Regions from separate parts of the Planctobacterium sp. AWH2_060 genome, predicted to be linked through region 1. Evidence: predicted binding sites of a transcription regulator. Region 1 holds the regulator's gene; the other holds the start of a gene.
The links. The regulator FliA, encoded in region 1, starts transcription of late flagellar genes. The targets are predictions, from matches to a motif close to CTAAAGNTNNNNNNNNNNNNGCCGATA.
Positions count from the first base shown of each region.

Region 2: the regulator FliA is predicted to act here: its motif matches at 2,996-3,022, upstream of ACXAD8_RS06740 (flagellin N-terminal helical domain-containing protein).

Region 1 covers NZ_JBSWTG010000001.1:2,339,275-2,346,612, reverse strand. Annotated here, with positions in the region: gene flhA (flagellar biosynthesis protein FlhA) at 1-345, shown strand, start outside; gene flhF (flagellar biosynthesis protein FlhF) at 373-1,761, shown strand; gene ACXAD8_RS09955 (MinD/ParA family protein) at 1,758-2,624, shown strand; gene ACXAD8_RS09950 (RNA polymerase sigma factor FliA) at 2,621-3,346, shown strand; gene cheY (chemotaxis response regulator CheY) at 3,390-3,773, shown strand; gene ACXAD8_RS09940 (protein phosphatase CheZ) at 3,807-4,565, shown strand; gene ACXAD8_RS09935 (chemotaxis protein CheA) at 4,580-6,865, shown strand; gene ACXAD8_RS09930 (protein-glutamate methylesterase/protein-glutamine glutaminase) at 6,898-7,338, shown strand, end outside.
Region 2 covers NZ_JBSWTG010000001.1:1,526,126-1,533,463, reverse strand. Annotated here, with positions in the region: gene zipA (cell division protein ZipA) at 1-782, shown strand, start outside; gene ligA (NAD-dependent DNA ligase LigA) at 868-2,904, shown strand; gene ACXAD8_RS06740 (flagellin N-terminal helical domain-containing protein) at 3,195-4,019, shown strand; gene ACXAD8_RS06735 (PhzF family phenazine biosynthesis protein) at 4,035-4,832, opposite strand; gene ACXAD8_RS06730 (pyridoxine/pyridoxamine 5'-phosphate oxidase) at 4,935-5,513, shown strand; gene ACXAD8_RS06725 (GNAT family N-acetyltransferase) at 5,530-5,991, shown strand; gene ACXAD8_RS06720 (hypothetical protein) at 6,113-6,490, shown strand; gene bioA (adenosylmethionine--8-amino-7-oxononanoate transaminase) at 6,475-7,338, opposite strand, start outside.

The DNA of each region.
Region 1 (7,338 bases):
TTGAAGCGATTGATTGTTCAGGAAATTAATGGCGGCGCGAAAGAAATGCCGGTTATTACACTTTCTCCAGAGTTGGAGCAGATGTTACATCAATCATTGCAGGCGGGTGGACAAGATGGAGCCGGTATAGAACCTGGCCTGGCAGAGAATTTACAAAATTCTCTGAACCAGGCTGCACAACAACAAGAGATGGCGGGTGAGCCTGCAGTGTTGCTGACGTCTGGTATGCTGAGACCGGTTCTGTCAAGATTCCTCAAACATGTGGTACAAGGTTTGCATGTGGTGTCTTATCAAGAAGTTCCGGACGACAAACAAATAAAAATTGTCAGTGCGATTGGACAATAACAAGGCACCAACACCTGAGGTGATGAAATGAAAATTAGACGATTCTTTGCGAAAACAATGCACGAAGCCTTAAACGAGGTTAAAGCGGAACTGGGCGGTGATGCGGTGATCATGTCCAACAAAAAAGTCGCTGACGGTGTAGAAATTGTAGCCGCTTATGATAATGAGCCTGTTAAACGGGCTGCTCCTAAGCCAGCAGAATCGCAACAAGCTCCAACATTAGCAAAGCCGACTGGAAATGGGACGCCGACGCTTAGTGAGATTATCGGTGACTCAGGCGCTGACAGTTTAAAAGAACTGTTAGAAAAGCAGGGCGTCCCCAGTTTCAGCAAGGAGCCGGAACCTGGAACCTATTCAAAAGCGAAACCACAGCCAACTGCTGAGACAGCTCGTCCAGTGGTGGCTAGTGCCTCCGTCTCCGAACCCGTGCGTCAGAGTCAGGCAAAGCCGTCTGATAGTGGAGCTCCCGCAGTCAGCCTGCAAACGGGTGACAAAGCGATTCAGTCAATCCAGGAAGAGCTTAGATCGCTGCGCAACGTCTTACAGTTCCAGGTTGGTGGGTTGTTAAAGCAGGAACAACGCAGAGGACACCCATTACAATCCTATTTGGTTGATCGCCTGGAAGCTATGGGGATCAGTTCGGAATTGGCAGAAGATGTGGTTTCTTACGCGCCGGAAAGTGCCAATGAGCGAGAAGCCTGGTTATTCATTCTTAAACTTTTGGCTAATAGACTTAAGACAACCCGTAACGATATTTTGACGCAAAGTGGTGTAATGGCGTTTCTTGGTCCCACCGGAACCGGAAAGACAACCACTATTGCGAAGCTAGCTGCGCAATACGCTAAACGCTATGGCGCAGATCAGGTGGCATTGGTGACCATCGACAGTTATAGAATCGCGGCCTATGAGCAGTTGGCAACCTACGGTAAAATTATTGGCTGCACGGTTAAAAAAGCAGCAAACGCACAAGAGTTATCCGACGTTTTATATCAATTTAGGAATAAAAGGTTAGTATTGATAGACACCGCAGGCTTCGGTCAGCGAGATACAAGATTAATCAAGCAGTTAGATACTTTAAATGAAGCATCTTGTGCTAATATCAAAATGTACATGGTGTTACAGGCAAATACGCAAAGACATGTCATGGAACATACATTACGTATTTATAACAAATTGCCGGTACAAGGTTGTATCTTTACCAAAATTGATGAATGCTTCTCATTAGGTGAGGCAATCAGTGTCGCAATTCAGGAAAGATTACCAGTGGCCTATTTGACTGATGGACAAAAGGTGCCAGAAGATATAAAAATAGCGGATGCAAAATATATTATTTCATTGGCAGCAAAGCTTTATAAAAAATATGAATTGCCGCATACTTCAAAACAAAGAACAGTACATTCAGCAGTAGCAGTATGATTGAGGACCAGGCGAGTAGTTTAAGAAAAATGAGCCAAAATAATTTAACAAAAGTCATCGCAATCACCGGCGGTAAAGGTGGTGTAGGGAAAACCAATGTGACCCTCAACACCGCTATTGCAATGGCAAAGCTGGGTAAAAAAGTACTGGTTCTTGACGCTGACCTGGGACTGGCTAATGTTGATGTTATGCTGGGCTTACGGGTTGGTAAAAATATCTCTCACGTTTTGTCTGGTGAGTGTTCTCTGGAAGATATTCTGATTGAAGGGCCTCTTGGTATCTTAATCGCGCCTGCCACATCCGGTACTCAAAACATGGCCGAGTTGTCACCTACCGAGCACGCAGGACTTATCAGAGCATTTAGCGAGTTAAAAATTCCGATTGATGTTTTGCTGGTAGATACGGCTGCGGGCATTTCCGATATGGTGCTAAGTTTCTGCCGGGCATCGCAAGATATTATGCTGGTGGTGTGTAACGAACCAACATCACTGACCGACGCCTATGCACTGATGAAGATCCTGAATCGCGATCACGGTGTATTTAAATTTAAGGTTGTGGCCAATATGGTCAGAAACGCCAGAGAAGGGCAGGAACTTTATGCCAAACTCTCCAAAGTAACTAATCGCTTTCTTGATGTTGCCCTGGAACTGGTGGCAACTGTGCCCTATGATGAAAATATACGCAAGGCTGTGCGTAAGCAAAAAGCTATTGTTGATGTATTCCCAGGTTCACCGGCTGCCTTAGCCATATCTCATCTGGCGAAGCAGGCGCTTTCATGGCCGATTCCGGCGCAACCCGGTGGTCATCTCGAGTTTTTCATTGAACAACTAGTTAAACGGCAGGCAGCGAGTAATCAGGCGTGAACAGTAAAGCAAACGCTTACAAACAACATGACGATAAAAGGTTGCTTGTGGAAAAGCACGCACCTCTGGTCAAGCGTATTGCTCACCACCTTATGGCGCGGTTACCCGCCAGTGTATTAGTTGAAGATTTGATTCAGGCTGGCATGATTGGCCTGTTAGAGGCATCACGAAATTTTGATGGTACCAAAGGTGCCAGTTTTGAGACCTTTGCAGGTATCAGGATCCGAGGGGCAATGCTGGATGAGATCCGCAAGGGTGACTGGACCCCCAGATCGGTGCACAAGAATGGCCGGGCGATAGCCGAAGCCATTAACGAAGTTGAAAGAGAAATCGGCGGTGATGCCAAAGACGTGGATGTCGCCGAAAAAATGCAGGTATCCCTTGCTGAATATCACCAAATGCTCTCAGAGGTCAATGCCGGTAAAATAATCGGTATAGAAGATTTAGGAGTGACAGAAGACGTTCTGACAACGGATAAAAATAAGGGCGAAAATACCCCTTTTGATGATCTTATGGAAGGTTCATTTCAAAAGGCTTTGGCAAATGCAATTACAACTTTGCCAGAACGTGAGGCAATTGTTTTGTCTCTGTACTATGATGAAGAACTGAATTTAAGAGAAATTGGTGAAGTACTGGATGTAAGTGAATCCAGGGTGAGCCAAATCCATAGTCAGGCTATGCTTAGATTGAAGTCCAGAATGCAGGCATGGCAAGCTGGATAGCGTATAATAATAAAACTTGATTGAATCCTCACTGGAGGCGGTTTTGGATAAAAACATGAAAATTCTCGTTGTTGATGACTTTTCTACAATGAGACGAATCATCAAAAACTTGTTGAAAGATCTCGGCTTTACCAATGTCCAGGAAGCTGATGATGGCAGCACTGCATTGCCGATGTTGCAACAAGGTGATTTTGATTTTGTAGTTACTGACTGGAATATGCCCGGCATGCAAGGTATCGATTTGTTGAGAGCAATTCGTGCCGATGACAAGCTGAAGCACACGCCGGTATTGATGGTAACTGCCGAAGCTAAAAAAGAACAAATCGTTGCTGCTGCCCAGGCAGGCGTAAATGGCTATGTTGTTAAGCCCTTTACTGCCGCTACGCTAAAAGAGAAGCTCGACAAAATTTTTGAGCGTCTTGGTTAGTTCAGGACAGTCCTGAGATAAAACGGAGCTGAAATGACTAATGAGAAAAGCTCTCCCATTTCGCTTGAAGATGCTAAGCAGTTAGTCGCATTTTTAGAGCAAGGGGATGATGAGGCCGCCAGGGCCTTACTTGAAGCCAGCAAAATCCAGGATTCAATGGAGTTATTTGCTGAGGTGGGTAAATTGACCCGCCAACTCCACGATTCTTTGAATACCTTTAACATTGATTCCCGAATCGTTGATCTCGCAAACGAAGACATCCCGGATGCTCAAACTCGTTTGAACTATGTAATCGAAACTACCGAGCAGGCTGCAAACCGAACGATGGATGCAGTTGAAAGTAGTATGCCGATCGCTGAGAAGATCAATTCGAGTATCAGCCACATTTTACCTGAGTGGAAAAAACTTATGACCCGCCAGTTAGAACTCGGTGAATTTAAGTCCCTTTGCCACGAACTTGACGGTTTTTTAGAACAAGCTAGTAAAGATTCTTCGCAATTGAACGATTTATTAACTGAGGTTCTGATGGCGCAGGGATATCAGGACTTAACCGGGCAGGTTATTCGTCGCGTGATTCAACTGGTTAAAGAAGTTGAAGATAGTCTCGTAAACATGCTCACAGTATTTGGTGAACCTGAAACCGAGCTTAAAAAGGTAGTCGGCAAAGTGGATAAATCGAAGAAGGCAGATGCGAGTGAAGCAGAGGGCCCGATTATTGACGCTGCGGAGAGAGATGATGTCGTTCAGGGACAAGACGATGTAGATGATCTGCTTTCGAGCCTGGGTTTTTAACGTGGAGTTGATGCATGTCGTTTGATGTTGACGAGGATATACTTCAGGACTTCCTGGTGGAAGCCGGGGAAATTCTGGAACAATTACAAGAGCAACTCGTCGATCTGGAAAACAATCCTGAAGATGCTGATTTGCTCAATGCAATATTCAGAGGCTATCACACCGTAAAAGGCGGTGCTGGCTTTCTGTCGCTAACCGAACTGGTGGATATCTGCCACGGTGCGGAAAACGTGTTTGATACCATGCGTAATGGTCAAAGACGGCTGACGCCCGAATTGATGGATGTCATTCTTCAGGCGACAGACGTCGTTGTGGAAATGTTCGAGCATGTTAAAGCCCGTGAACCTCTGCAGGCGGCAGATCAAACATTACTCGACACCCTGCATCGATTGAGCCAGCCGGAGAGCGCTGATGAAGCAGCGGCTCCAATTCCAGCTGCAGAGCCCGAATCCGCAACTGCCGAAGAGGCGGTTGATGACGATGATGAATTTTTTGATTTTGATGCGGACAGTGTCACATCAGATGACGATGGTGGTATCGATGAAATCAGCGAAGATGAATTCGAGCAACTACTAGACGAATTACATGGTTCAGGCGGAGCGCCAGGTAAGAAAGAAACGGCTGCGCCAGCCGCTGCTGCTCCCGCGCCTGCTGCTAGCAGCTCAGGTGGTGATGAAGACATTACCGATGAAGAGTTTGAGGCGCTGCTTGACCAATTACACGGCAAAGGCAAATTTGTTGGAGAGGGAGAATCTGCAAGTGCTGAGCCTGCCAGTGCTCCTGCCCCGGCTAAAGCACCAGCTCCCGCACCTGCTGCTACCAGTTCAGGTGATGACGACGATATTACCGACGAAGAGTTTGAAGCGTTGCTTGATCAGCTACACGGCTCTGGAAAAGGCCCGGGCGTAGAGCAAGCAGAAACGAAACCAGCGGCACCAGCCTCAGCGCCTAAGGCTGCTCCCGCACCAGCCCCCAAAGCGGCGCCAGCACCAGCTCCTAAAGCCGCACCTGCGCCAGCTCCTGTAGCCGCCGCGCCTAAGGCTGCGCCTGCGCCTGCGCCAGCTCCAGCCAAAGCTGAAGCCGCGCCGAAAAAGGACGACAAGAAAGCCGCTGCTGCAGCGCCCCCTGCTGAAACAACCGTACGGGTTGATACCAAGCGTCTTGATCAAATCATGAACATGGTGGGCGAGTTAGTGTTGGTGCGCAACCGCCTTCTTAGCCTCGGCATCAATCTCAATGATGAAAATATGTCGAAGGCTATTGCAAACCTTGATGTGGTAACCGGCGATCTGCAAGGTGCGGTAATGAAAACCCGCATGCAGCCCATTAAGAAAGTATTTGGCCGTTTCCCCAGAGTTGTACGTGACCTGGCCCGAAGCCTGAAAAAAGATATCGCGCTGGAACTTAAAGGTGAGGAAACCGACTTAGATAAAAACCTGGTTGAAGCTCTGGCGGATCCTTTGGTCCACCTGGTCAGAAACTCAGTTGATCACGGTATTGAAATGCCTGATGATCGTGTCGCCGCCGGTAAACCTGCCCGAGGCACTGTTACTCTGGCAGCCTCTCAGGAAGGTGACCACATTTTGCTTACCATTGACGATGATGGTAAGGGAATGGATCCGGAAAAATTGAAAGAGATTGCGATACGTCGCGGTGTACTTGATGCCGATGCTGCGGCAAGAATGTCAGATGTTGAAGCCTTTAATTTGATTTTTGCGCCCGGCTTTTCCACCAAGACCGAGATATCTGATATCTCCGGGCGCGGCGTTGGCATGGACGTGGTTAAAACCAAAATTAATCAGCTGAATGGTTCGGTGAGTATTGATTCAGAGTTGGGTAAGGGTACCCGTCTTGAAATCAAAGTACCACTGACTCTGGCGATACTACCCACCTTGATGATTATTGTCGGGGAGCAGACGTTTGCTCTGCCTTTGTCCTCAGTAAACGAAATCATCAATATGGACCTGAGCAAAACCAATACGGTAGATGGACAATTAACCATGATTGTTCGCTCTAAAGCTATTCCGCTGTTTTATTTGCGGGAGTGGTTGCGCCGCAAACCCGGTGAATTAGACAGAGCATCTGGGCATGTTGTGGTGGTACAAATTGGTACCCAACAAGTGGGCTTTGTCGTGGATTCCTTAATCGGTCAGGAAGAAGTAGTGATTAAACCTTTGGATGCGTTATTACAAGGTACTCCAGGTATGGCCGGGGCGACAATCACCAGTGATGGTGGCATCGCTTTGATATTGGATATACCAAGCCTGTTAAAACGCTATGCTAAAAAGGCTTTAAAGTAGGTTAAATCAAACTGCGAAAATGACTATCTGTAATGCCTTATAAAGTACTGGTTGTTGATGATTCTACCTTCTTTCGCCGGCGCGTATCGGAAATACTAAATCACTCCCCTGATCTCGAAGTCGTCGGGGATGCGCGCAATGGCAAAGAAGCGATAGAGTCGGTTAAACGGCTTAATCCAGATGTCGTTACCATGGATATAGAAATGCCGGTGATGGACGGTATCAGCGCAGTAAAAGAAATTATGCGCTCCCATCCCGTGCCTATAATTATGTTCTCATCGCTTACCTACGAAGGCGCTCAGGCAACACTGGACGCTCTCGAAGCGGGCGCCATGGATTTTCTACCTAAGCGGTTCGAAGATATCGCAAGGGACAGAAAAGAAGCCGTTGATCTCCTGCAACAACGAGTAAAAGCTTTAGGTCCAAGAAAGTTGCGCATGAGGGCCATGCGCTCTCCTGCTGCGCCCTCAGAG
Region 2 (7,338 bases), 810 kb from region 1:
AGAAAGACACTGCGGCTAATCGCAAAGTATCCGCTGATGATATCCCTATGATTGACACCTCTATCGAAATAGAGGACGCCCCGCGTCGCGGAAGTGCATTAAAAAGTGAGCATACCCGCACCGAAGTGGTGGGTGGCAATAAGTTGGGCCGTAGCACTGACTCTATCGCTGCAAAAGCGAAAAAGCTGGTGGGCCGAAAATCTGACGATAGCGAAACAAAAAACAAAAAGGCCAAAGTAGCGGATAAAGATCGCGATCAATATGGTCTGGACCTGGAAACCTCTCCGGAGCGAGAGTCTTCAATAGACAGAAATCAGGCGACAGATAAACCAGCAGCCGAAGATACCCAGCAAAACGAAGTGTTGATCCTGAATGTACGAGTACCTGAAGGCAAAGTAATCCAGGGGGCGGCATTATTGCCGTCTTTGTTAACCTTGGGATTTAAGTTCGGTGAGCACAATATGTTTCACCGTCATGCAGCCAGTAATGGCAAAGGGCCGCGCTTATTTACATTGGCTAACATGTTTAATCCAGGCACCTTTGATATTGATAATATGGAAAACTTCAATACCCGCGGCTTGTCGCTATTTATGACTTTGCCCATCGAAGCCGATGCCCATCAGGTCTTTAACATGATGCACAATGCTGCGCGTAAACTGGCTGATGAATTTGGTGCTCAGGTTCTGGACGGTCGACGCAGTGTGTTAACCAAACAGAGCTTGCAGCAATACGTCGAGAAAATCAGAGAGTTTGAACGGCGCCGTATGATCCGCCGAGCCTGATAAAATTCTGTGTTGATGGGCGGCGCAAAGCCGCCTGAAAAAACGCTATAATTCCCCAAGAGATTGAATAAGGTACATTTTCATTATGTCTGCTAACGACAGTCTGATTAGTGAATTGCAATCACTAAAAAACCAGCTAAACGAATACAATTATCAATATTATGTGCTGGATGAACCCACGGTGCCGGACAGTGAATACGACAGGCTATTGCGTCGGTTACAGGAAATCGAAGCTGCCCATCCCGAACTCATTAGCGCCGACTCTCCAAGCCAAAAAGTAGGCGGGGCACCACTGGACGCTTTTCGTCAGATCACCCATGAGTTACCCATGTTGTCGCTGGACAATGCCTTTAATGAGGACGAGTTATTCGCTTTTGAAAAACGTCTGAAAGACAGGTTAAAACGCGATATCAGCATTGATTACAGCTGCGAGCCAAAGCTGGACGGTCTGGCGGTGAGTATCTTGTATGAGAATGGGCAGTTTGTCAGGGCGGCGACACGCGGTGATGGCCGTGTAGGTGAAGATATTACAGCTAATGTGCGCACTATAAAAAATGTGCCACTGAGCTTGCGAGGAGATGATTACCCCGAGCGCCTGGAGGTTCGCGGTGAAGTCTTTATGTCACTTGCTGGCTTTGCGGCGTTAAATGCAGCGCAAAAGGCTAACGATAAAAAAGTCTTTGCCAATCCAAGAAATGCAGCTGCAGGTAGCTTGCGGCAACTTGATTCGCGTATCACCGCATCGCGACCTTTGATGTTTTATGCCTATTCGGTGGGAGTTGTGGAAGGCGAGGTACAACCGCTTGCTGAGCAACATGCAGAACGTTTAAACCAGCTTGCAAAATGGGGTATGCCATTAAGCCCGGAAGTGGCAGTAGCGAAAGGGGCTAAAGGCTGTCATGAATACTATCAAGGTCTGGCTGAGAAACGAGCGGCATTGCCCTATGAAATTGACGGAGTGGTATTCAAGGTAAACGATATCGCCTTACAGCAAGAATTGGGGTTTGTGGCCAGAGCACCGCGCTGGGCGATAGCGCATAAATTCCCTGCTCAGGAAGAAATGACAAAGCTGCTGGATGTTGAGTTTCAGGTGGGGCGAACTGGTGCTATTACGCCGGTAGCCAGACTTGAACCTGTATTCGTGGGTGGCGTAACAGTTTCTAATGCCACTTTACACAACCAGGACGAAATCGCCAGATTGCAGGTGAAAATAGGCGATACTGTTATTATTCGCCGCGCCGGGGATGTTATTCCTCAGGTGGTATCCGTAGTTCTGGAGCAACGTCCAGAAGATGCCAGAGACGTGGTTTTCCCGGTAACTTGCCCTGAGTGTGATTCTCACGTAGAACGACTGGATGAAGAAGCGGTGTTGCGCTGTACCGGTGGTTTAATTTGTCCGGCACAGTTAAAGGAGTCGCTCAAACATTTCGCGTCTCGCAAGGCGATGGATATTGATGGTTTAGGCGACAAACTGGTGGAGCAACTGGTGGATATGAAGCTGGTTCAAACTCCCGCTGATTTTTTCCGTCTGGAAGTGGCGTCGATTGCTGCCATGGAGCGCATGGGTGAAAAGTCGGCCACCAATATCATTAATGCATTAGAAAAAGCGAAACAAACCAGTTTGCCTCGGTTCCTGTATTCTTTGGGTATTCGCGAAGTCGGTGAGGCGACAGCCGCGAATCTGGCCAATCATTTTAAAACGCTTGATGCAGTGATGAATGCCACTCTGGAACAACTGGTTGAAGTGAACGACGTAGGGGAAGTAGTGGCGACCCATGTCCGGCATTTTTTTGCTGAAGAGCACAATCAAACCGTCATCGAGCAGTTACAGGCGCTAGGAGTTAACTGGCCTGATATTGAAGATAAGTCCGATACGCCGCAACCATTGCAGGATAAGACTTTTGTGTTGACTGGTACGTTAAGCGCGATGGGCCGCAATGAGGCTAAAGCAATTTTGCAAAACCTGGGGGCCAAGGTATCTGGCAGCGTCAGTGCCAAAACTGATTATCTGGTGGCTGGCGAAAAGGCGGGTTCAAAACTCACTAAAGCGCAGGAACTTGGGGTGGCGGTGTTGACTGAAGAGGATATGCTGGCACTCTTTGCAGAGCATCAGGTTCCCTGAAGGCTGAATAAGCCACGGACGCTGCCCGATATCATGTCGGGCAGTTTTCACTCCCTCAATGCTGATAATGGCATAAAAATCACTTATTAAACTAAATACCTCAATATCCACGCCGATACTCTTAATGAGGAAGGTAGTGTTTTCTCCGTTATATCGAGAGCTTGCGTTGTGAGGACGCATGTTTTTTAGCATCTTGTTTTATTACTGCGGTTGGTTGTGGCGGCTGTGTGCTGTCGTTCGCCCGTTGCTTGCCGGTGTTCGTGACTAAAAATAAATGAAAGGGGGTCCCTGTGACCTTGTTCGTGAATACGAACGTATCTGCTTTGATAGCTCGAAATACCTTGTTTGATGCCAACTCAGCGTTGAACGTGTCGTACGAGAGGCTGTCATCCGGGTTGCGTATTAACAGAGCCGCTGATGATTCTGCAGGACTGCAAATTATTAATAAATTTGCGGCGCAGCGGGATGGTTTGATTCAAAGCGTGCGCAATGCCAATGATGCCATCTCAATGACCCAGGTGGCTGAAGGCTCTTTGAAAGAGGTAACGGCATCATTGCAACGGATCCGGCAATTGGCTGTTCAGTCCCAAAGCGGTATTAATGGCTCTGCGGAGCGAAGCGCAATTCAGCAAGAAATTAACGCACTGACATCCGAAATGAGTCGGGTAGTTAGTGATACCAATTTTGCTGGCAACGCAATTCTTTCCGGTTCTTATTCGGCAAGGTTTCAGATTGGCGCTTTTGGTGGCCAGACGATTTCAGTCAACCTTTCCCGCAGTGGTGGTTTTGGACCTTCAGGCATAGGAGTGGGTAGTGTCGATATCACCACTAACTCTGGCGCATCGGCGGCATTAACGGCTATTGATGGTGCAGTTTCGGCAGTGGGGCAGGAAAGGGCTGATTTGGGTGCCTTGACCAATCGCTTTCAATCTACCATTCGCAATCTGACCAATGTGCAGTCCAATCTGGCATCTTCCATGAGCCGCATTCAGGACGCAGACTATGCCGTAGAAGCTTCCAAACTCACCAAGGATCAAATTATTCAGCAAGCCACGATAGCGATACTGCGACAGGCCAATAGCTATCCGCAAACTGCCCTGCAATTATTACTCTGATAATCTTCGAAATAGTTATTCTGGTAACTGAATTACACCCCTGAGATAACGCTGCGCCCTCCCTGAGACATAAACCCATTCTCCTTGCACATCGCAATACAAGGTTCCACCTCGTTTGGATGCCTGATGAGCCACCAATTGTGACTTTCCTAAGTGTTCGGCCCAATAAGGAGCCAGACTGGCGTGGATAGAGCCGGTAACAGGATCTTCATCACCGCCATTTGCGGGCCAAAAGTAACGGGATACAAAGTCGTATTGCGTCCCTGGAGCTGTGACCACCAGATCTAATGGCGCAAGTTGTTTCACCAATTCCAGATCTGGTAAGCATTCAAAGACTTGTTGTTCTGATTCATAGATAGCGTGCCAGGCCTGTACACTTCTGAGAAATTGTTTTGGTTTTACCTTTAGAGCATTTTCTAAAGCCTCTGGCACCGGAAGCTGTGATTCCAGCTTTCGAGCTGGAAAGCGCATGGTAATCTTGCCGCTATCAGATTGGGTTATGTGCAAGGTTCCGACACTTTTAGTATGGATTTGCAATTGTTGTAATCCGGGTACGGCATCGAAAATCACCCAACATGCTGCCAGTGTGGCGTGACCACAAAAATCAATTTCTGTCAGGGGAGAAAACCAACGAATTGTATACTCTGATTGGCCTTTTTTAACCAGGAAAGCAGTTTCGGCAAGATTGTTTTCGCTGGCGATCTGCTGCATCAGATTATCAGGTAACCAGCTATCGCGAATGATCACCGCAGCCGGATTGCCGGCAAAAAGCTGCTCAGTAAAGGCGTCAACAACGTGAATTTCCTGTTCCATATAAATCCTGGTTTGTATTTTGTTTCAATTGGTTACAGTAATTTCGAGGGTACTGGTGTACTCTTTTGCTCGGTTTTAATGTATCTGCAATGGAAGCTAATTATGTACGATCCAATAGAGCGCTTACAAGAAATCTGGTCAGAGGCAAAAAAACATACTCTGTTGAAACAAAAAAGTGCTATTTGTGTTTCAACTATCAATGCCGATGGTTATCCCGATGGACGATTTGTAGATTTAAAGCGGGTATGTCATACGGGAATCGTGTTTTGTTCTGGATATGACTCTCAAAAAGGTCAGGATATAGCGCGCAACCCTAAAGTCGCCATCACAGCCTGGTGGGAACTGGTGGGTTATCAGGTGCGTTTGTTTGGTCAGGCGGAAAAGATTGAAACTTCACTGGCAGATGAATTTTGGCAATCGCGCAATCAAAGTGCCAAAGTAATTTCTGCTCATTTGTCACAAAGCCAGCCAGCCGATTCGATACAAGCAATTGCGAAAGATTACCAGAAGGCAGAAGAAGTGTGGCGAGATAAGGCCGTTCCCCGGCCGGAGAATTGGGGAGGCTTCAGCGTTATGCCACAGCAAATTGAATTGCTACATTTTGAAGAATCACGCCTGCATCAAAGAGAACACTTCACAAAACAAGGAACTCAATGGCAATATCAGGTTTTACAACCCTAATCGTAATAAGCCGCTAATGACAGACAATACAGATAATGCTCCTCAAAAGCTTGAACTCAGTGATGATAAACAACTACTTGATGTGGAATTAATTCATGACTATTTAACCAATCACAGTTACTGGGCAAAAGGTATTTCTCTGGAACGTGTGGTGGTTTCTTTGGAGAACTCCTTGTGTATCGGTGCCTACCTGGGCACGCAGCAGGTTGGGTTTGTGCGGGTTATTACGGATTATGCTACTTATGCCAATATAAAGGATGTTTTTGTGGTGGACGCTTATCGCGGTAATGGGATCGCGCGCGAATTAATGCGATTTACGATGGCTCATCCACATTTACAAGGCTTGCGCCGCATGACTTTGACGTCCAGTGATGCTCAGGGATTGTACGCAAAGTTCGGTTTCACCAGTATTAACAAGCCTGAAACCCATATGGAAATTCATCGTCCTGATATATATACCCAAATCACCTCAAGATGATAGCTCTGAAACAGTATCTTGAGGTGGTTTGGGTATACAGCCAGTTGTCAGAATAACTCGGGTATCAATAATTACCTGATCTTGCCGCTATAATAGATACAGCTGCGCAGTGGGAGTAACTATGGCAGATAAGTGGGACGGCATTGACCGAAGAATGACTTCAAAAAAGCATGACTTTTTTTATCGATTAAGTCGTGTCGGCAGCATTGTTTCCTGGGTTTTATTTGTCAGTGGACTGGTGGTGTTCCATTATGCCAGACCTGAGCGGGTGTCCGGTGTTCAGCGCTTTTGGGGTGTTACCGGCAGAGAAGAGTGGAATGACGCTCTACTGCCCTGGCTTTACGCACTATTTTTGTTTTGCATTTTGTTTGGCGTTTCCATGTTGTTGTTACGCCGATATCGCTACCGCCGCCAGAATGAAAACTGGGCCAGCGGTTTGATATTTTTAGTGCTGGTGGCTTCAGCCTTTGTTATTGGCGTGTATCAGGCGGTTAGTTGAGCCACCAATTGAGTTAATACCTGAGTCACCTGACTCAAATCTTGCTCCGAAATAACGTAAGGCGGCATGACATAGAGCAGCTTGCCGAAGGGGCGTATCCACAACCCTCGCTCCACACAGAAGCGTTGGACAGCTGCTACATCGACGGCCGAGCGCATTTCTATTACCCCTATTGCTCCCAATACTCTGACATCTGCTACCGCTGCAGATTGTTTACAGGGGGACAGTTCTGCCTTTAACTGCTGTTCTATCCGCAGCACCTGTTCCTGCCATTGGCCTTGTTGCAGTATGCCTAAGCTGGCGTTTGCCACTGCGCAGGCTAACGGGTTGCCCATGTAAGTCGGACCATGCATGAACACGCCAGGTTGCCCCTGACAGACTCCCAGGGCAACATCATCATTGCACAGGGTTGCCGCTAATGTCATATACCCACCGGTCAGCGCTTTGCCCAAACACAGAATATCGGGGCTGATACCGGCATGCTCACAGGCGAACAGTTTACCGGTGCGACCGAAGCCGGTGGCGATTTCATCGCAAATCAGCAAAATATCGTATTGATCGCATAATTGTCTGACCCGGTGCAAATACTCCGGATGATACATTCTCATACCACCGGCTCCCTGAACCACAGGCTCCAGGATCATAGCGGCTATTTCGTGGTGATGATTTTCCAACATATCAACCAGCGGACCCATTTCGTCTTCATTCCAATGCTGCCCAAAGCGGGTTTGTGGTGCCGGAGCAAATAACTGTTGATTAAGTACCGGAGCAAATAATGAATGCATACCATTGGTAGGATCGCTCACCGACATGGCGGCGAACGTATCGCCGTGATAGCCATTGCGCGG